Regions from separate parts of the Streptomyces sp. GbtcB6 genome, predicted to be linked through region 1. Evidence: riboswitches for the same ligand, from Rfam matches in the RefSeq annotation. Region 1 holds a riboswitch; each other region holds the start of a gene.
What was found. A riboswitch is a leader RNA that binds a small molecule or an ion and turns the genes downstream of it on or off. The one in region 1 is predicted to bind S-adenosylmethionine.
Positions count from the first base shown of each region.

Region 2: it holds a riboswitch for S-adenosylmethionine, as region 1 does, so the genes downstream of both, KVT45_RS58555 (putative leader peptide) here and KVT45_RS02085 (aminotransferase class V-fold PLP-dependent enzyme) in region 1, are expected to answer to the same signal.
Region 3: it holds a riboswitch for S-adenosylmethionine, as region 1 does, so the genes downstream of both, thrC (threonine synthase) here and KVT45_RS02085 (aminotransferase class V-fold PLP-dependent enzyme) in region 1, are expected to answer to the same signal.

Region 1 covers NZ_JAGXJL010000001.1:450,653-457,644, forward strand. Annotated here, with positions in the region: gene KVT45_RS02060 (C40 family peptidase) at 1-162, opposite strand, end outside; gene KVT45_RS02065 (NYN domain-containing protein) at 373-1,716, opposite strand; gene KVT45_RS02070 (hypothetical protein) at 1,757-1,996, opposite strand; gene KVT45_RS02075 (rhomboid family intramembrane serine protease) at 2,150-2,893, shown strand; gene KVT45_RS02080 (Lrp/AsnC family transcriptional regulator) at 2,890-3,171, shown strand; gene KVT45_RS02085 (aminotransferase class V-fold PLP-dependent enzyme) at 3,306-4,667, opposite strand; SAM riboswitch class IV at 4,839-4,955, opposite strand; gene trpD (anthranilate phosphoribosyltransferase) at 5,180-6,244, opposite strand; gene KVT45_RS02095 (ubiquinol-cytochrome c reductase cytochrome b subunit) at 6,377-6,992, opposite strand, start outside.
Region 2 covers NZ_JAGXJL010000071.1:23,883-30,874, forward strand. Annotated here, with positions in the region: gene KVT45_RS49410 (ABC transporter permease) at 1-206, opposite strand, end outside; gene KVT45_RS49415 (ABC transporter permease) at 203-1,162, opposite strand; gene KVT45_RS49420 (ABC transporter substrate-binding protein) at 1,166-2,785, opposite strand; gene KVT45_RS58555 (putative leader peptide) at 3,014-3,130, opposite strand; SAM riboswitch class IV at 3,164-3,277, opposite strand; gene KVT45_RS49425 (MFS transporter) at 3,618-5,024, shown strand; gene egtA (ergothioneine biosynthesis glutamate--cysteine ligase EgtA) at 5,247-6,539, shown strand; gene KVT45_RS49435 (zinc-binding dehydrogenase) at 6,646-6,992, shown strand, end outside.
Region 3 covers NZ_JAGXJL010000005.1:193,344-200,335, forward strand. Annotated here, with positions in the region: gene otsB (trehalose-phosphatase) at 1-673, shown strand, start outside; gene KVT45_RS11275 (trehalose-6-phosphate synthase) at 760-2,199, opposite strand; gene KVT45_RS11280 (glucosyl-3-phosphoglycerate synthase) at 2,294-3,238, opposite strand; SAM riboswitch class I at 3,396-3,549, shown strand; gene thrC (threonine synthase) at 3,568-4,851, shown strand; gene KVT45_RS11290 (MoaD/ThiS family protein) at 4,895-5,170, shown strand; gene KVT45_RS11295 (cold-shock protein) at 5,639-5,845, shown strand; gene groL (chaperonin GroEL) at 6,190-6,992, shown strand, end outside.

The sequences.
Region 1 (6,992 bases):
GTAGAGCTTGTCGACCTTCGCCTTGACCTCGTCCTTGGTCAGCTTCTCGCTGGGCGCCGCGTTGGCGGCGTTGGCGCTGAGGACTACAGCGGCGGCGGCCGCGGTGGTGAGCACGGTCACGCGCGCACGACTCGGCTGCTTCAGTCGACGATGGGACGCCACGGAGACGGGCTCCTTCGTTTGAGTGATCACCCGTGTGGAGGTTCGAGCCCAGACCCTAGTGACCTACCTGTGATCAGTTCAAACCCAGCAGCCAAAAAAGTGGTCACGCAACGCACTCTTTGCACATAACTCACGAGCAGTAATGCGCGATTGACGCTACGTTGCGTGACGGTTCGGTCAATTCGGGCATTGCATATGCGGGTTGCACGTTCAGGACAGTCGCTTCAGAAGCATCGCAGAAGCCACCGGACGGGCACCCGCCTTCGCGACCCCGTCGGCGACCTCGCGGTCGGTCGAGGCGACGATCACCGGACGGCCCGGCGGCTCGGCGCGCACCAGCTGACGGATCAACTCGTCCGCGGTGACACCGGGCTTCGAGAACAGCACCCGGACCCCGCGCGGCGGGGCGAGCAGCACCGGCGCGGCCAGCTCGGCGCCGTCGAAGACACAGGTGACCTCGGCGCCGGTCTGGGCGGCGAGCTGGGAGAGCTGGCCGAGCAGCCGCAGCCGCTGCTTCTCCAGCGGCATCTGCGGATAGCCGGTCTTGGTCACGTTGTAGCCGTCGACGACCAAGTGCGCCTGGGGAAGGGCGAGCAGCTGGTTGAGGATGGCCGGGTCGTTCTCGGACAGTGCGCGCGCCGCGATGTCCTTCGGGGTCATTCGTCCCGGTTCGACGGCATCCACGGTCTCGGCGGGCCGCATCGACACCGGCGGCAGGGCCAGCTCCCGGCGCAGCCCCTGGGCCGCGTCGAGGACGGTGTCGAGCAGCAGCCGCAGCCGCATGTCCTCGACGCTGCGCCCCTCACGGGCGGCCCGGCGGCTGGCCTCCAGGGCCGCCTCGACCTCGCCGAGCCGGGCCTTGAGCCGCCGGCTCTCGCTCTCGGCGGCGGACACCTGGGCCTGCCCCTCGGTCCGCCCCGCCTCCATCTCGCCCTGCATCTTGCGCAGGGCGGCCTCACCGCGCTTGACGTCACTCAGTGCGGCCCGCAGCTTGCGATGAAGCGATTCCGCTTCCTTCTTGGCCGCGTCCAGCTCGGCGCGCAGCCGCTCCGTCTCGGCCCGGGTCTGCTCCCGCGCCCGGTCCAGCTCCTCGCGCAGCCGCTCCAGTTCGGCCCGGCTCTCCTCGTCGGCCCGCTCGGCGTCGGCCCGCTGGGCCTCCTCGCCGGCCGCCGCCACCAGCTTCACCCAGCCCGTGGGGCGCAGTACATAGGCCGCGGCCGCCACGTCGAGCGGGTCCGCGGCCGGGGGCGGGGAGCCTGAGTCCAGGGCGCCGGCCAGTTCCGGCTGGGCCTCTCTCAGCTTCTCCCCGATCCGCTGCCGGAAGAGGGTGTCCGTCTCCAGCGCGGCCGCCATCGCGTTCCCGGCGAACTTGGCGCGACGATTCGGGGCGAACCGGGCGTACTGTCGCAGCTGTGCGGGCAGTTCGGCGAGGGTCAGCCCGCCGAAGCCGTCCGACACGATCTGGACGACCCGCCGTCGCACACCGTCGGGCAACGGACGGTCAAGCACCTCGGCGGTGCCGTCGCCCGGCCCCCCGCCTGTGGTCTCCACCATCCGTCACACCCCATCACCTGTACGGGGCCGGCTCCCGGTATCAGGAGTCGGCACCCGGCCTGTCCACCAGTTCCACCTGGTCCACCGCGTTGCACCAGCGGCAGCGCACCGACTCGATGGTCTCACTGACCACCTCGCGCTCCTCGACCCTGGGCTCACCGGCCAGGTCGAGGTGCACGTACTCGACCACCTTCGACGAGCGGGTCACGTCGAAGCGCGTGAGGTTGCCGCAGAGGGTGCAGCGCCACCGCGTCGTGGCGGTCGGCAGGGGAACCGTCATCGTGGCTTGTTCGCTTCCTTCTAGTGTCCGTGACGCGCCGTCCCGACGCGTGTGGCTCGTAACCCTACGGCCTGGCGGGTACTCGATGCCGCCCCATCTGCGGCGGCGAGGCGATCTGCACCACTGCATCCCGTTACGCCATGCTCTATGTCCATGATCGGCAACTGGAACACGACGGCCGCCCGGACCCTGCGGAGCCTGAGGGGCACGTCCGCGCCCATGACGTACACCCTGATCGCCGTGTGCTGCCTGATCTTCGTGCTCGGCCCCGCCTCCGGTCTCACCCCGTCCTACGGCACCGGGGAGGCCCTGGCGGCCGCGCAGCGGGCGTATTTCCGGCGCTGGGGGGTGGTTCCCGCCGACGTGTTCGACGGTCCGGCGCGGGAGGCGCTCACCCCGGCCACGGCGCTGTTCGTCCACGGCAGCTGGGTGCACCTGCTCGGCAACATGCTCTTCCTCTTCGTCTTCGGGGCGATGACCGAGGAACGGATGGGCCGCGTGGAGTTCACGCTCTTCTACATCGGCTGCGGCTACCTCGCGCTGCTCGGCTACGCGGCCGCCAACGCCACGTCCCAGCAGTCGCTGGTGGGGGCGTCCGGGGCGATCTCGGGGGTCCTCGGCGCGTTCCTGTACCTGTTCCCCAGCGCCCGCGTGACCAGTCTCCTGCCCTTCCTCTTCTTCCTCCCGCTCCGCTTCCCGGCCTGGGTGGTCCTCCCCTTCTGGGCGGCCCTGCAGTGGCTGGCCCTGAACGAGGCCCCCTCCGGCCCCGGCGTGGCCTACCTCGCCCACCTCGTCGGCTTCGGACTCGGCTTCGGCTACGCGTGGGTGCGATACGGCCGTACGACTAAAGTGAGAACCGCCCGAGCTCCGGCACCCGAGGGAGAGAACCAGCCGTGATCACCGCGATCGTCCTCATCAAGACCAGCGTGGACCGGATCCCCGAGATCGCGGAACGGATCGCCTCGCTGGACAGTGTCAGCGAGGTCTTCTCCGTCACCGGTACGTACGACCTGATCGCCATGGTCCGGGTGAAGCAGCACGAGGACCTGGCCGAGGTCATCCCCGGCTCCATCAGCAAGATCCCCGGCGTGGAGGCCACGGACACCCACGTCGCGTTCCGCACGTACTCCCAGCACGACCTGGAGGCGGCGTTCGCGATCGGCCTGGACAGCTGAAGCGCCCGTAAGGGGCGCGGGGAACTGCGCGACCAGCCACGACGGACCCGCGCGGGGGCCACGGTGCTTCGTGCCCGGCTGCGGGCCGGTGGGGGCCGAGCACACAGTTCCCCGCGCCCCTTACGGGGCGCTGATCACACCGCCGGGACGCAGCGACCCTCTTCTGTGCGGTACGACCACTTCGCGCCGTCGGTCACCAGTTCCCGTACCGCCGTCACGAAACGCTCGACATGCTCGTCCGGCGTCCCCGCGCCGAAGCTCACCCGGATCGCGTTGAGCGACTTCTCGCCCGGTGCCGCCTCCGGCGCCCCGCACTCGCCCTGGGTCTGGGGGTCGGAGCCCAGCAGCGTCCTGACCAGCGGGTGGGCGCAGAAGAGGCCGTCGCGGACGCCGATGCCGTACTCGGCGGAGAGGGCGGCGGCGAAGTGGGAGCTGTTCCAGCCGTCCACCACGAAGCTGATCACGCCGACGCGCGGGGCGTCGTCACCGAAGAGGGAGAGGACCCGGACCTCGGGGACCTCGGCCAGCCCCGCCCGCACCTTCTCGATCAGGTACTGCTCGCGGGCGACCAGAGTGTCGAAGCCGGCCTCGGTGAGCGCCTTGCAGGCGGAGGCGATGGAGTAGGCGCCGATGACGTTCGGGGAGCCCGCCTCGTGCCGCGCCGCGCTCTCGTGCCACTCCACGGCCACTCCCCCGTCCTCGCGCCGGGTGACCTTGCGGCTGGCGCCGCCGCCCGCGAGGTAGGGGTCGGCCGCCCGGAGCCAGTCGGCGCGGCCGGCCAGGACACCGGAGCCGAAGGGGGCGTACAGCTTGTGGCCCGAGAAGGCGACCCAGTCGACGTCCAGGTCCCGGACGGACACGGGGTGGTGCGGGGCCAGCTGGGCGGCGTCCAGGACGATCCGGGCGCCGTGCGCGTGCGCGGCGGCCGCCAGCTCGCGGACCGGCCACAGCTCGCCGGTGACGTTGGAGGCGCCGGTGACGCAGACCAGGGCCGGGCCGTAGGGGTCGCGGTCGGCGAGGGCGCGTTCCAGGGTCTCGACGGCCTGCCGCGGGGTGCGGGGCGCGTTGAGGTAGGTGACCCGGGCGTCCTTCCAGGGAAGCAGGCTCGCGTGGTGCTCGGTCTCGAAGACGAAGACCTGGCAGTCGGCGGGGACGGCGGCGGCGAGCAGGTTCAGGGAGTCGGTGGTGGAGCGGGTGAAGATCAGCTGGTCGTCGGGGCGGCAGTCGAGGAACTCGGCGACGGTCCGGCGGGCGTTCTCGAAGAGGTCCGTGGAGAGCTGGGAGAGGTAGCCGGCGCCGCGGTGGACGCTGCCGTAGTAGGGCGCGTACGCCGCCACGTCGTCCCAGACCCGCTGGAGGGCGGGGGCGCTGGCCGCGTAGTCGAGGGCGGCGTAGGTGACCTCGCCGCCGGTGACCAGCGGGACGATGACATCCCTACCCAGAACGGGCAGCGGGGAACAAAGCGACTGGGCGGAGGCAGCGGTGGAGACAGACATGACGGAACTCCCGTGAGAGGCAAGCCGGAATCACCGTGCGAGCGCGCGGACGACCGCGGCTCCGGCACGGAGAAAAAGGAAAAGGGGATGCGGAGGCGGGGCTCTGCGGCCCTATCGCATTCGCTTGCTCACAGAAGACTCCTCGACGACCAGGACCCCTGGTGTACGAGGGGTCCGCGCTTGCCGTAGACCTCGCTGCCTACGGCCTGGTCTTCACCCGGGGCACCCCGCCACGGACGGAGGGTTGCCGGACAGTCGGCCGGGGCCTCATGACTGTCACTCATGACCTGGCAAGAAACGTAGATGAAGTGATCGCGGACGCGCAACTCCTGTCCGGATGACGGGACACCCGCAGGGGCCCACGCCGGCTGGGCACCGCCGAGAGGGCCGTGTACGGCTGATCGCCGTTGCAGCGGCGGAAGAGTTTCCTCCTTCTCCGCCGCAACGGCGATCAGCCACGACGGCGGCGCCCGGCGGCGCCGAGCCCCGCCTCAGCCCGCCGACCGCGCCGCCTACCTGTTCGTCGCCGCCGCCCAGCGCTCCAGCGCCCGCTTGGCCGAGCCCGAGTCGATCGACTCCGCCGCCTTGTCCATGCCCGCCCGGAGCTGCTCGGCGAGCGTCCCCGTGCCGGGGTCCAGGGCCACCAGGGCCGCCGCCGAATTGAGCAGCACCGCGTCCCGTACCGGCCCTTGCTCGCCGTCCAGCAGCCTGCGGGCGACCTCCGCGTTGTACGACGGGTCACCGCCCCGCAGCGCCTCCACGGGGACCAGGTCGATGCCGACGTCACGGGGGTCGAAGGTCTCCTCCGCGACCTTGCCGTCGCGGACGATCCAGACATGGGACGCGGCGGTCGTCGTCAGCTCGTCGAGGCCGTCGTCGCCGCGGAAGACCAGGGAGGAGTTGCCGCGCTCCGCGAAGACGCCCGCGACCACGGGGGCCATGCGCGGGTCCGCGACGCCGACCGCCTGGGCCCGGACCTTCGCGGGGTTGGTCAGCGGGCCGAGGATGTTGAAGACCGTGCGGATGCCCAACTGGCCGCGTGCGGCGCCCGCGTGACGCAGCGCCGGATGGAACTTGATGGCGAAGCAGAAGGTGATGCCCGCCTCCTCGGCGACCTCGGCGACCCGCTGCGGGGTCAGGTCGAGATTGACGCCCAGCTTCTCCAGGACGTCCGAGGCCCCGGACGCGGAGGAGGCCGCGCGGTTGCCGTGCTTGACGACCTTCGCCCCGGTGCCGGCCACCACCAGCGCCGACATCGTGGAGATGTTCACCGTCTTCGCGCCGTCACCGCCGGTCCCGACGACGTCGACGGTGCGGCCCGGCACCTCGATGACGTTGGCGTGCTCGTACATCGTGCGGACGAGGCCGTTGATCTCCTCGACCGTCTCGCCCTTGGCGCGCAGGGCGACGACGAAGCCCGCGATCTGGGCGTCGGTCGCCTGGCCGCGCATGATCTGGTCCATCGCCCAGGCCGTCGCGTCGGCGCTCTGGTCCTTGCCGTACAGCAGGGCGTTCAGTACCCCGGGCCAGGAACGGCCCGCCGCGATGTCGCCTCCAGCGGGGGTCACAGCGCTCATAAGGCCGCTCCTGATCGTCGTACGCGAAATGAAGGTCTCACCGCCTACCCTATCCAGCTCCGGGCACCGCGAAGGGCCCCCGTCCGGTGTACGGACGAGGGCCCTTCGGCTGTGGCGTGGCGACGCGGTGGATCAGTGGTGGCCGTGGCCGCTCGTGATCTCCTTGTACTCCTCGACGGTCGGCTTCGGGATCTGGTTGTCCTCGCCGTAGTAGGCGTTGCTCAGCTTGGCGCGGAGCTTCTCGGACCCCTTGATCTTGCGTTCGACACCGTTCTCGTCGACCGCCGGGCCGACCTGGGCCGGCTCGTACTGGTGGTGCGCCGTGAGGGTGTGCAGCTGCTCCTGCGAGAGCGGCTCGTGGACCTCGATGAACTCACCGTGCGGCAGCCGCTTGATGATGCCGGTCTCGCGACCGTGCAGCACCTTCTCGCGGTCCCGGCGCTGCAGGCCGAGGCAGATCCGCTTGGTGACGATGAACGCGATCACCGGTCCGGCGAAGAAGAAGATCCGGACGAACCAGGTCACGTCGTTGATCGACAGGTGGAAGTGGGTGGCGATGAGGTCGTTGCCACCACCGATCAGGCCGATCATGTACACGGTCACCCAGGCGACGCCGAACCCGGTACGGGTCGGGGCGTTGCGCGGGCGGTCCAGGATGTGGTGCTCGCTCTTGTCCCCGGTGACCCAGGACTCGATGAACGGGTAGAGCGCGATCGCGCCCAGCACCAGCCCGAACAGGACCAGCGGG
Region 2 (6,992 bases), on a different contig from region 1:
GAGGTGAACAGGTCCGGCCAGAAGGCGGCCAGCACCACCAGCACGATGACGACGGCGGACAGCAGCAGACCGGGGCGGCGCAGCAGGAAGCGGAGCACCCGGCGGATCCCGGCGGGCGGGGCGGGATCCGCCGGGGATCCGCTCCCGACCGGCCGGGCGAGGCCGAGGGCCGCCTCGGCCTGGTCGTCGACAAGGCTCTGACTCACGCGAAGCCCGCCTTTCTCTCCGAGGCCACCACGATCCGCGGGTCCAGCAGCGGATAGACGAGGTCGACGAGCAGGTTCGTCACCACGAAGATCAGCGCCCCGAACACCACCACCCCCTGGACCAGCGGGATGTCCTGCACCGTGACCGCCGCCGCGGTCACCCGGCCCAGGCCGTCGCGGGAGAACACCGTCTCCACGACCACCGAACCGGCGATCAGCTGCCCGACCAGCAGACCCACGACCGTCAGCGCCGGCAGCGACGCGTTGCGCAGCGCATGCCGCAGATGCACCCGCCACCGGCCGGCCCCCTTGGCCCGCGCGGTCTCCACATAGGCCTGGTCCAGCGCGGTGAGCAGGCTCTTCGCCAGCACCTGGGCGACCTGCGCGCCGGTCGGCACCGCCAGCGTCAGGGCCGGCAGCACCAGGCCGCGCAGCCCGTCGTTGCCGAACGCGGGGAACCAGTGCAGCTTGAACGAGAACGCCTCGACGAGCAGCAGCCCCACCCAGAACGTCGGGACCGACACCCCCAACGGGGGCAGCGACAACAGCAGTTGCCGCAGCCACCGCCGCGAGGTGTACGTCGCCAGCACCGCGAGCCCGCCGCCGAGGACCACGGCCAGCAGCAGCGCGGCACCGGTCAGCTGGAGGGTCTGCGGCAGTGCGTCGGCCAGCGTGGCGGTGACCGGGCGGCCCGTGGAGACGGCGTCGCCGAAGTCCCCGCGCACCGCCCGGCCCAGGTACTCCGCGTACTGCACCAGCACCGGCTTGTCGAAGCCGTACTCGTGCCGCAGCTCGGCGAGTTGGGCCGGATCGACCTGCCCCGTGTCCAACCCGGCACCCGCCATCGCGGAGACCGGGTCACCGGGCAGGAAATCCAGCACCAGGAACGACACCGTGTACGCCGCCCACAACACGCCGACGGCCTGCGCCAGCCGTTTGATCACATAGCGGCGCATCCGCTAGCCGATCCAGGTGTCGTGCAGCTGGACGCGGCTGCCGGAGTCGAACGTGAGGTCGTGCACCTTGTTCGAGACACCCAGCTGGGTCTGGAGCTCCACCACCGGCACGTCGTACGCGTTCCGCACGATCAGCTGCTGCGTCTCGGTGACCAGCTGCCTGCGCTTCGCGGTGTCCGTGGTCGCGGCCTGCCGCGACAGCGCTGTGTCCAGCGAACTGGCGGGCAGGTGGTAGAAGTTGGCCAGCTGGGTGGAGAAGGAGCTGCGCAGGATGTCCGGGTCGGCGCGGGTCGTGTTCCCCCACACCACGTCGAAGTCACCGGACTGGAGCGTGGTGGCGAACTGGGTGACCGGAAGCTGCTTGAGCACCACGTCGATCCCGACGGCCTTCAGCTGCTGCTGGACCAGCTCCAGCGCGGGCTGGTTGGTGGCCGCGTTCGGGAACCAGGTGATGGTCAGGCTCAGCTTCTTGCCGTCCTTGGCGCGGATGCCGTCACCGCCGGCCTTCCAACCGGCCGCGTCCAGCAGGGACTTGGCCTTGGCCGCGTCGAAGGCGAGGTCCGCGGAGAGGTCGGTGTAGTCGGGTGTGGTGTGCGCCAGGATGCTGGTCGCCGGCTGGGTGCCGGTCGGGAAGACGGTGTCGGCGATCTGCTTCCGGTCGACGGCGGCCAGAATCGCCTGCCGCACCTTCGCGTCCTGCAGCAGGGGCCGCGAGTTGTTGAGCCCCAGGCCGAACACCACGCCGGGGTTGGCCCGGCTCTGGAGGGTGACCTGGCCGCCCTTGAGCGCCGCCTCGTTGGCCTTGCCGACGCTGCTGATGGCGTCCACCTGCCCGGACTGGAGACTGCCGGCTCGCACCCCCGCCTCGGGCACGACCTTGAACACCAGCTTGTCCAGGTAGGCCTCGCCCTTCTTCGACCAGAGCGAGGAGCCCCAGTCGTACCCGGTCCGCTTGTCCAGGGTGATCGACTGGTTCTGCACGTACTGCTTGAGCACGAACGGCCCGGACCCGACCACTCCGTCGCTGCACTTCTGCTGCGGGCTCTTCTTGACGCTCGCCGAGGACTCGATGCCCAGCGAGTGGGTCGAAGTCGCCTGCAGGAACTGGGCGTTGGGCTGCTTGAAGGTCACCTTGACGGTGAGCGGGTCGACCACGGCGGTGCTCTTGACGCCGCTCAGGTAGCCCTCGGCGAGGGTGCCCAGGGCGCCGAGCTCCGGCACCGCGTCGAAGTTGTCCTTGACCACCTGCGCGGTCAGCTTCGAGCCGTCGCTGAAGGTGACCCCGGACCGCAGGTGGAACGTGAACGTCGTCGCGTCGGCGCTGATGTCCCAGCTCTTGGCCAGCCACGGCACGATCTTGCCGGTCTTGGGGTCCTGGTCGGTCAGGGAGTCCACGATCTGGCGCACCGAGTAGATGGTGTCGTTGCTGCCGACCTGCTGCGGATCCACGCAGCCGGCGTCGGAGCCCACCGCGAAGGTCAGGGTGCCGCCGGACTTCGCCGGGCCGCTTCCGCCGCCGGAGGCGTCGTCGCCCGAACCGCACGCGGTCAGCAGGACGCTGGTGGTCAGGAGCGCGGCCAGGGGCGCCCATCGGGAGGGTCTGAAATCCGGGAGTGCTGTCACGGAGGGAGTTCTCCTACTCGTGTCACCAAGGCGCGGGGTGCCGGGCTACGGGCGCGAGGCACGGCCGCGCAGGGGCGTGCGGCCCGGCCGGATCTGCCCCGGCCGGGGAAGCGCTGTGCAGAGACAGGGGGTTGGCAGGTGGACGGCATCGCGAACCGGTGCCGAGAGGAAGGACGGCGCGAAGGGCCGGCGCCGGCGACGGAGGTCAGCCGGCGGCGGGCGGGCTCGTCAGACCCGACAGAAGCAGCTGGTCGAGCGCTTCAGATCGATGTGGCGCCGACGCGAGAGCCTGGAGTACGCCGTGGCGTCGGTGAGGGAGACCGCAGGGTCATCGCTGTGCCGCATGCCGCTCCTCCCCGTCTCCGGCCCCGTCACGGGGCCACGCGCTTGCGGGAGTCATCGGTGACCCCGCCGGGCTTTCACCTGGAGCACCCCACCGCGCGGGAGGGTTGCCGGTCAGCGAGCCAGGGCTTGACGCTGACACTCAATGCCGTTGGCGATCGTACGGATCGGTTTTGTCGTACGTCAATGCCCCACCGGGGCGCCCCATTTGAGAACACGGGGCCGTCTCACGTGCCGGGACGCCTGGTGGACGCACCCTGTGCCGTGTGCTTTGATCCGGCCATGGAGACCGCAGGTCAGGCACGGACCGTGCTGCTCGACCCGTTCTGGGCGGGCCGCCGCGCCGATCAGTTCGACCAGACCTGTCGCTGACCACTCGCTCCCTTCAGCTCCCTTCAGCCCCTTCTCGGCCCGCGAACCGCCGCGCCCACGCGCCGCCGCGTACCCCGGCTCCCTCCCCCCCCCGTACCGCCCGGTCGGAAAGAGATTCATGGCCGTCAACAGCACTGCTCCGACAGGGGTGTTCGCCGCGCTGCGGGTCCGTGACTACCGGATCTACTGGAGCACGGGCCTGGTGTCCAACATCGGCAGCGCCATGCAGGGTGTCGCGCTGGACTGGTTCGTCCTGACGCTCACCCACAGCGGAACCGCGCTCGGCTGGGTCGCCGGGCTCCAGTTCGCCCCCGTGCTGCTGTTCGGCCTGTGGGGCGGGGTCGTCGCCGACCGGTACGACCGCCGGACCCTTCTCCTGTGGACCCAGACGCTGTACGCGGTGCAGGCACTGCTCCTGACGGTCATCGTGTTCTCCGGCCATGCCGCGCTGTGGCTGCTGTACGTCCTGTCCTTCGCGTTGGGCTGCGTGTTCACGGTGGAGAACCCGGCACGCCTGTCCTTCGTCACCGAACTGGTCGGCCGGGCTCTGATCCCGAAGGCGGCGGGCCTGAACATCCTGTCCCTGAACGCCGCCCGCCTGGTCGGTCCGGCGATCGCCGGTGTGCTGATCGGGGCGATCGGAACCGGGTGGGTCTTCGCCCTGAACGCCGTGTCCTTCACCGTCGTCCTCGCGGGTCTGCTGTCGATCCGGCCACGGGCGCGGGCGACGCGCGCCGTCCCCCGACCGGCGTGGACGGGGGCGGGTGCGGAGGGGCTGCGCTATGTGGCGGCCCGGCCCGAACTCGTCGGCGTGTTCACCATCTTCGGCCTGGTCGCCACCTTCGCGGTCAACTTCCCCACCACGCTGACCCTGTTCGCCGGGCGCGTCTTCGACGTCGGCTCCCGGGGACTCGGCCTCATGAACACCGCGCTGGCCGTCGGCACCGTCTGCGGGACGATCGCCGCGACGCGCGGTGTCTCGCCCCGGGTACGGACGGTCGTCGCCGGCGCGCTGTTGTTCGGCGGCTTCGAGGCACTGGCGGCGGTCATGCCCACCTACCCCGCCTTCCTCGCCCTGCTGCTGCCCACCGGCTTCACGTTGATGACGTTGAACACGGCGGTGAGCGCCTTCGTCCAGTCGGAGGTGAGCGACGCCATGCGGGGCCGGGTGATGGCGGTCTACACGGTGATCTCGATGGGCGGCAGCCCGGTCGGCGCCCCCGTCATCGGCTGGGTCTCCCAGCACGCGGGGGTGCGCCGGGGGCTGGCCGTGGGCGCCGCCACGGCCGTCCTGGCCGCGCTCGGCGTGGCGCTGTGGCTGGCGCGGACGACTCGCTCGGCGCCCGCCCCGGCCGTGCCACCCGCTTCGGCCCCGCCGCCTGCCCGCACCGCACCGCCCGCCCCGGCCGGACCGCCGGTCTCCCGGTCCGCGTCTGCGTCTGCGACGGCGCCGACCGGCCGCTCGCCGTCCCCCGGTCACCCGCCGGCACGCGAACCGTCCACCGGAGGAACCTCCCACGACTGACCACCGCACCGGACTTCCGCGTCGGCGGAGTGGCGCCCGTCCGGCTGAGCGCGTCCCGGGGACTTCCGCATTGCCCGTTGCGGGATGCCGCATGCCCAGTCGTCTGGAAAGTGCGCCCTTGTCATGACAGGGCGGGACGGCGGACTCTTGCAGCAGGCACGGTGGTACGCGTAGCGGACGTCGGATCCCCGACGGCCCTGAGGCGGCTCAGGAGGCCCGCGGATGTCGGTTTCACCGGAGTGCGGCGTTGATGGTCCTGCTGTCACCGAGCACGAGGCGGAGGCGCTGGTCGAGGGAATCTGCTTCAAGACGGGCCCGCCGCGCAGCGTCGGGGTCGAAGTGGAGTGGCTTGTGCACCGGGAACGTGCGCCGCACGACTCCGTGGGCCGGGAAGACCTGGAAGCGGCCCACGCCGACCTGCGAACCCTGCCGCTGACGTCCGGGCTGAGCGTCGAGCCCGGCGGTCAGGTGGAGCTGAGTTCCCGGCCGGCCCCGTCGCTGGCCCAGTGCGTCTCGGAGGTCTCCGCCGATCTGGCTGCCGTGCGCACCGCACTCGGCGAACACGGCCTGGCACTGGCCGGTATGGGCGTCGATCCCTGGCAACCGCCTCGCCGGTTCCTGCGGGAGCGGCGCTACGACGCCATGGAGGCCTGCCTCGACCGTACGGGTCCGGCGGGGCGCACCCTGATGTGCACGTCGGCCTCCGTCCAGGTGTGCCTCGACGCCGGACGGGAGGAACCCGGCGTCATGGGATTCGCGCGCCGCTGGTGGCTGGCACACCACCTGGGCGCGGTCCTGGTCGCGGCGTTCGCGAACTCGCCCATGGCCGAGGGCCGCGCCACGGGCTGGCTGTCCACGCGGCAACTGATGTGGGCGGAACTCGATCCGGGACGGGCCGGCGGACCCTCCCTGGCCCACGACCCGCGCCGCGCCTGGGTCCGGCGGGTCCTCGACGCGCCGGTGATGTGCGTACGACGGGACGGCCCCTGGGAGGTGCCGGACGGAGTGAGCTTCCGCGACTGGACCCGCTCGCACACCATGCGCCCGCCCACCCACGCGGACCTCGACTATCACATCAGCACGCTGTTTCCGCCCGTCAGGCCGCGCGGCCACCTCGAACTGCGCATGATCGACGCCCAGCCCGGCGACGACGGGTGGCTCGTACCGCTCGCGGTGGTCACGGCCCTGTTCGACGACCCGGGCGCCGCCGCGATCGCGCACCGGGCGGTGGAGCCCCTGGTGGAGCGGGCCGCCGGAGCCCCCGCACCGCACAATCCGCTGTGGACCGACGCGGCGCGCAGGGGGCTTGCCGACCCGCAGCTGAAGCGCGCCGCCGTGACCTGCTTCGCCGCGGCGCTGGACGCCCTGCCCCGGCTCGGCGCGAGCACCAGGGTCATGGACGCCGTCGCGGCCCACACCGACCGCTACGTCCGCCGCGGCCGCTGCCCGGCCGACGACGTCCTCGACCGGCAGCGCGGCCGTGACACGTCCGTACGGCGCCGGGCCCGGCGGTGACCCGGAGCGGAATGGCGTGGTGCTGTGCGCTGTTGCCGCAGGCGGGCGGCCCCGGGCCGAGGGCGGCCTCGGGCCTGTGTGCCGATCGAACGGAGAAGGACGACACGTGCGCGCATACGGATTCAAGTCGAACGGCGGACCGGAAGTCCTGGAGGAGATCCAGGTGCCGGTCCCGCGGCCGGGCCCGGGACAGGTGCTGATCGAGGTCGCGTACGCCGGGGTGAACTTCGCCGAGGTGCAGCACCGGCGGGGCGAGTTCGGCGAGCCCGGCGGCCCCGGCGGCTACGACGTCCCGGGGCTGGAAGTCTCCGGCACGGTCGCGGCGCTCGGCACCGGGGTGACGGCTCCGGCCGTCGGCGAGCAGGTCGCGGCCTACCTTCCGGCCTTCGGCGGATACGCGGAGTTCGCCGTGGCCGACACCGACTTCGTCCGGCCGGTGGGCCGGCTCCCGCT
Region 3 (6,992 bases), on a different contig from region 1:
CCTGGCCGCCCTCGCCCCGAAGGTGGCCGCCGTCGCCGTCGTCACCGGCCGCCCGGCCGAGGTGGCCGTCCGCTACGGCGGCTTCGCCGGCGTGCCCGGCCTGGAACACCTCGTCGTCCTCGGCCACTACGGCACCGAACGCTGGGACGCGGCGACCGGCGAGATCACCGCACCGCCCCCGCACCCCGGCATCGCCGCCGTCCGCGCCGAACTCCCCGCCCTCCTCGACCGCGCCGGAGCCTCGCAAGGCACCTGGATCGAGGAGAAGGGCCGGGCGATCGCGGTCCACACCCGCCGCGCCGCCGACCCCCAGGCCACCTTCGAATCCCTCCGCGCCCCCCTCACCGACCTGGCCACCCGGCACGCCCTGATCGTCGAACCGGGCCGCCTGGTCCTGGAACTCCGCCCCCCGGGCATGGACAAGGGCGTCGCACTCGGCGAGTACGCAAGGCACATCGCCGCAGGCGCAGTCCTCTACGCAGGCGACGACCTGGGCGACATCCCCGCCTTCGCCGCCGTGGAGAAACTCCGCACGGAAGGCGTCCCCGGCCTCCTGGTATGCAGCGGCAGCACAGAAGTAACAGAGCTCGCAGACCGAGCAGACGTGGTGACGGACGGCCCGGAAGGAGTAGTACGACTGCTCAGAAGCCTGGCTGCCCTGAGCGCCCCGTAGCCGTAGCGCGCCCCTTTAGGGGCGCGGGGAACTGCGCGACCAGCCCCCACCGGCCCGCAGCCGAACCCCTACCCGATCTACCCGATCTACCCGCCCAACGCCTCAAGCTGCTCAAGAAACCACCGCGCCGGAGGCAACGCCGTAGCCGCCTCGGCCAACCTCTTGCAGCGCTCCGCCCGCTCCTCCACCGGCACAGCCAGCGCCAGCGCCAACGCATCGGCCGTCCCCCCGATGTCGTACGGGTTCACGACGACCGCGTCCTCGCCCAGCTCCTCGTACGCCCCCGCCTCCCGCGACAGCACCAGCACACACCCCTCGTCCGACACCACGGGGATCTCTTTCGCCACCAGGTTCATGCCGTCCCGGATCGGGTTCACCAGCGCCACGTCGGCCAGCCGGTACGCCGCCAGCGACCGTGCGAAGTCGTCCTTGACGTGCAGCACCACCGGCGTCCAAACCGCCGTTCCGTAAGCGGCGTTGATCTCGTCCGCCACTCGCCGCACTTCCGCCGTGTAGTCGCGGTACACGGACAGGTCCTGCCGTGACGGGTACGCGAACGCGACATGGACCACCCGTTCCCGCCACTCGGGGTGGTCGTCGAGCAGCTGCCGGTACGCCAGCAGCCCCCGCACGATGTTCTTCGACAGCTCCGTTCGGTCGACGCGGACGATCGTCTTCCGCCCCTCGCCGCCGATCTCCTCGCGCAGCGCCCGCATCCGCTCGTCCACGTCCGGCTCGTGCGACCGCTTCCGCAGGAAGTCCGCGTCGGCCCCCAGCCCGTGCACCCCGATCCGGGTCCCGCCGGAGGCCGGATCGGCGGCCGGGATCCCAGGGCCCAGCACCGTGTGACAGCAGTCGACGAACGCGTCCGCCCACCGCCGCGTCAGGAACGCCGCGTGATCGGCGCCCAGGATCCCGCCCAGCAGCTCCGCCGCGATGTCGTCGGGGAGGAGGCGGAAGTAGTCCGGCGGTGCCCAGGGGGTGTGGGAGAAGTGGCCGATCCGCAGGTCGGGGCGGAGCCGGCGCAGCATCCGCGGGGCCAGTGCCAGGTGGTAGTCCTGGATGACCACCACCGCACCCTCCGCCGCCTCCTGCGCCAGTGCCTCCGCGAACGCCCGGTTGTAGGCCTGGTACGACCCCCACTGCCGCCGGAACTCCGCGTCGAAGACGGGCTCCAGCGGGGTCTGGTAGAGCATGTGGTGGACGAACCAGAGGACCGAGTTCGCGATGCCGTTGTACGCGTCGGCGAACACGTCCGCGTCGATGTCGAGCATCCGGACCTGCTGCCCACCGGTGTCCCCGGCCGGCAGCCGGCCGCCCTCGGCCCGCCGTACCGCCTCCCGGTCGCCGTCGCTCAGCGCCGCGCACACCCACACCGCGTTCGCGTCCGGCCCGATGGCCGACAGCCCCGAGACCAGCCCGCCGCCGCCCCTCCTGGCGTGCAGCGAACCGTCTTCGCGCAGGTCGTACGAGACCGGGCCGCGGTTCGAGGCGACCAGCACCTCGGCACCGCCGGTGGAAGCCATGGGGGAAGCCATACGCGTCAACCTAGCCCGGCCCGTAAACGCTCAAACGTACGGCCACCCCCGACGCGCCGCCGTATACGGCCGTACGACGAAGTCACGCCACCTTGCGCTCGGCGTACTCCGCGATCTCCGCCATCGGCGGCCGTTCCTCCGTGTCCACCGAGTAGGTGCGCGGCTCGAAGCCGTCCTCGCCCCGTTCGAACTGGGTGAGGGAGGGGCGGATCAGGTGGCCGCGGGCCAGCCGCAGCTGGGCCGTGCGGTAGATCGCGGCGGACATCCGGCCGAGGGCCTGGCCGTCCTGGTGGCGGTGCTTGCGGACGCCCACGTCGACCTGCGCCAGCGCACTGAGCCCCACCAGGTGCAGGGCGTCGACCAGCATGCCCAGCTCCACGCCGTAGCCGACCGGGAAGGGGAGCTGTTCGAGGAGCGAGCGGCGGGCCGCGTACTCGCCGCCGAGCGGCTGGACGAAGCCGGCCAGCTGGGGCCAGTGCATGTTCAGCAGCGGGCGGGCCATCAGCTCGGTGACCCGGCCGCCCTGTCCGGCGGCGCCGCCGAGCGGGCGGTCGTACATCGCCTTGACCAGGTCCACGTCCGGGTCGGTCAGCAGCGGGCCGACGATCCCGGTGACGAAGTCGGAGGAGAAGTCCCGCAGGTCGGCGTCGATGAAGCAGACGATGTCCCCGGAGGTGACCAGGAGAGAGCGCCAGAGCACCTCGCCCTTGCCGGGGACGGCGGGGATGCGGGGCAGGATCGAGTCGCGGTGCACGACGCGCGCGCCGGCCGCCGCGGCGACGGCCGCCGTGCGGTCGGTGGAGCCGGAGTCGACGACCACGATCTCGTCGACGAGCGGCACCTGCTGCATGAGGTCGTGACGGATGATCGCGACGATGTCGCCGACGGTCTCCTCCTCGTTGAGCGCGGGCAGCACGACGCTGACCGTCTGCCCGGAGGACCGTTTCGCGGCCATGATCCGGTGCAGAGGGCGATCGGTTACGGACCAGGAGCGGGTGGCCAGCCAGCGCTCGACTTCTTCCAGCACGGTCAGCGGCTCCTCACTGTCACGGTCACACGGCGAGGTGTGATCCATCTCGCGGTTCGGACGACTCACTCAACTGTCCTGGCCTTCGGTTACAGTCTTGAACAACGCCGATGACCATCGCATGTCCTGGGGTCACCCGGCGTTGACAACCACATACCGCTCATCCAGAGGGGCAGAGGGAAACGGCCCGTTGAAGCCCCGGCAACCCTCCAGTCGGTACTCGTAGATCACTGTCGATCATCGCGAGGCTCCCGGCTAGGGAAGGTGCCAAATCCGTCTCACGGCGAGATGCGTCGTGAGGAAGATGAGGAGAAAGGGCCTCGCCTCACATGGCTGTGCAGACTGTTGCAAGCGCCACCGATTCCACCGTAGACCTTGGTCCCGCCGCCGCCCTGAGCTGCCGCGAGTGCGGTCACCGCGTTCCGCTCGGCCCGCTGTTCGCCTGCGAGGAGTGTTTCGGCCCGCTGGAGATCGCGTACGACTTCTCGGCCTACGACACCGAGGAGCTCCGCAAGCAGATCGAAGCGGGTCCCGCGAACATCTGGCGCTACGCGCCGCTGCTGCCCGTCCCCGCGGACGTGGCGACCAAGCCGAACATCAACCCCGGCTGGACCAAGCTCGTCAAGGCCGACAACCTGGCTCGTGAGCTCGGGGTGACCGGCGGCCTGTACGTGAAGGACGACTCCGGCAACCCGACGCACTCCTTCAAGGACCGCGTCGTCGCCCAGGCCGTCGAGGCCGCCCGCGCCTTCGGCTACACCACTCTCTCCTGCTCCTCCACCGGCAACCTGGCCGGCGCGGTCGGTGCCGCCGCCGCCCGGGCCGGCTTCCGCTCCTGCGTGTTCATTCCGCACGACCTGGAGCAGGGCAAGGTCGTCATGGCCGCGATCTACGGCGGCGAGCTCGTCGGCATCGAGGGCAACTACGACGACGTGAACCGTTTCTGCTCCGAGCTGATCGGCGACTCGGCCGGCGAGGGCTGGGGCTTCGTCAACGTCAACCTGCGGCCGTACTACGCGGAGGGCTCCAAGACCCTGGCGTACGAGATCTGCGAGCAGCTCGGCTGGCAGATCCCGGACCAGCTGGTCATCCCGATCGCCTCCGGCTCGCAGCTCACGAAGATCGACAAGGGTCTGCAGGAGCTGATCAAGCTCGGGCTCGTCGAGGACAAGCCGTACAAGATCTTCGGTGCCCAGGCCGAGGGGTGCTCGCCGGTGTCGGTGGCCTACAAGGAGGGCCACGACGTGGTCCGCCCGCAGAAGCCGAACACCATCGCCAAGTCCCTCGCCATCGGCAACCCGGCCGACGGCCCGTACGTCCTCGACATCGCGCGGCGCACCGGCGGCGCGGTGGAGGACGTCACCGACGAGCAGGTCGTCGACGCGATCAAGCTGCTCGCGCGGACCGAGGGAATCTTCGCGGAAACCGCCGGCGGGGTGACGGTTGGAGTCACCAAGAAGCTCATTGAGAATGGGTTGATCGATCCGGCGAAGTCGGTTGTTGTACTCAACACCGGTGATGGACTGAAGACGCTGGACGCGGTCGCGGGTACCGGGCTCACCGCGACCATTCGCCCGAATCTGGAGTCTTTCCGTGAGGCCGGGCTCGCCTGAGTCCCCCGAGAAATAGGGCCTTGCCCAGACCGGAGGTAAAAACGTGAGCGTCACCGTTCGCATCCCCACCATCCTGCGCGCCTACACCGGCGGTAAGGCCGAAGTCGCCGCCGAAGGCACCACCCTCGGCGAGGTCATCTCCGACCTGGAGAAGAACCACACCGGGATCGCCGCGCGCGTTCTCGACGACCAGGGCAAGCTGCGCCGGTTCGTCAATGTGTACGTAAATGACGACGACGTGCGGTTCGAGCAGGGTCTGGAGACCGCCACCCCGGACGGGGCCGGTGTCTCCATCATCCCGGCCGTCGCCGGCGGCTGACCCGCTGACCTGCTTGACAGGCTGATCGAATGACCGAACATTACCTTCGGTAACGCCGATCACCGACTGTTCATCTGATTGCCCCCTCCGTGAGAGAAGCGGAGGGGGCAATTCTGTGTGGTTGAGCGCGGTACAGTTGGGGAACGCGGTCCCGATCTCCAGGTCGGGGGCCCCGTATTCGATACCGCTAGCCCGACAAGAAGTAGCCAAAGTGTGCGGGTTATATGCGGCTTTTGTGGCCTTCCTGGAGCCCGACTTGCCCTGAATTCGGCCGAATTCTCGCTACATTCCGGACCCCGCCCGTCCAGAATTCTCGTCCGATTGACCTGTTGCAGACGGCAGTTGGACAGATACATTCAGCCGCGGTCGACGCGTTCCGGCGCACGCCCCCAACCAATGGGGGGTGAGGTCTGACCCGGATCCGCGAAGTGTGGATCTGTGCAAGGGCCAGTAATAGGGGAGTTAGGCATGGCTCAGGGCACCGTCAAGTGGTTCAACGCGGAGAAGGGGTACGGCTTCATCGCGGTCGACGGTGGTGCGGATGTTTTCGTCCACTACAGCGCGATTCAGATGGACGGCTACCGCACCCTGGAAGAGGGTCAGCGGGTCGATTTCGAGATCTCGCAGGGCCAGAAGGGGCCGCAGGCGGACATGGTCCGGCTGGCGACCAGCTGAAGCACGCGCCGACTGCAGCGACGTTCTTCTGTTCTTCTGCTGAAGGGCTCGCACCCACTGGGTGCGAGCCCTTCAGCGTGCCCGGGGTCCGGCCCCGGCGGGCCCGCGGATCCGGCCCCGGCGCGCCCGGAGGTCCCGCCGGACTGCGAGAGGCGCTTGCACTCGACCATGCCGAGTGCTAATCATTGGCGTTAGCACTCTGAAGGTGAGAGTGACAAAGAAGGACCGGGTCGGTGAGGCCCGCAGGCCGGGTGGGGCAAGGAACCCACGGGCCGGTGAGCCGTCCGTCGCGGGCGCGGGCGCGGTCCGAAGACTCACCCCCAGTCCTGGAGGGACCACTTCACATGGCCAAGATCATCGCGTTCGACGAGGAGGCGCGGCGCGGCCTTGAGCGCGGTATGAACCAGCTCGCCGACGCCGTCAAGGTCACCCTCGGCCCCAAGGGCCGCAACGTCGTCCTTGAGAAGAAGTGGGGCGCCCCCACGATCACCAACGATGGTGTGTCCATCGCCAAGGAGATCGAGCTGGAGGACCCGTACGAGAAGATCGGCGCCGAGCTGGTCAAGGAAGTCGCCAAGAAGACGGACGACGTCGCCGGTGACGGTACGACCACCGCGACCGTGCTCGCCCAGGCCCTGGTCAAGGAAGGCCTGCGCAACGTCGCCGCCGGCGCCAACCCGATGGCCCTGAAGCGCGGTATCGAGAAGGCCGTCGAGGCCGTCTCCGGTGCCCTGCTGGAGCAGGCGAAGGACGTCGAGACCAAGGAGCAGATCGCCTCCACGGCCTCCATCTCCGCCGCCGACACCCAGATCGGCGAGCTCATCGCCGAGGCCATGGACAAGGTCGGCAAGGAAGGCGTCATCACCGTCGAGGAGTCCCAGACCTTCGGTCTGGAGCTGGAGCTCACCGAGGGTATGCGCTTCGACAAGGGCTACATCTCGGCGTACTTCGCCACCGACATGGAGCGTATGGAGGCGTCCCTCGACGACCCGTACATCCTGATCGCCAACTCGAAGATCGGCTCCGTCAAGGACCTGCTCCCGCTCCTGGAGAAGGTCATGCAGTCGGGCAAGCCGCTGCTGATCATCGCCGAGGACGTCGAGGGCGAGGCCCTGTCGACCCTGGTCGTCAACAAGATCCGCGGCAC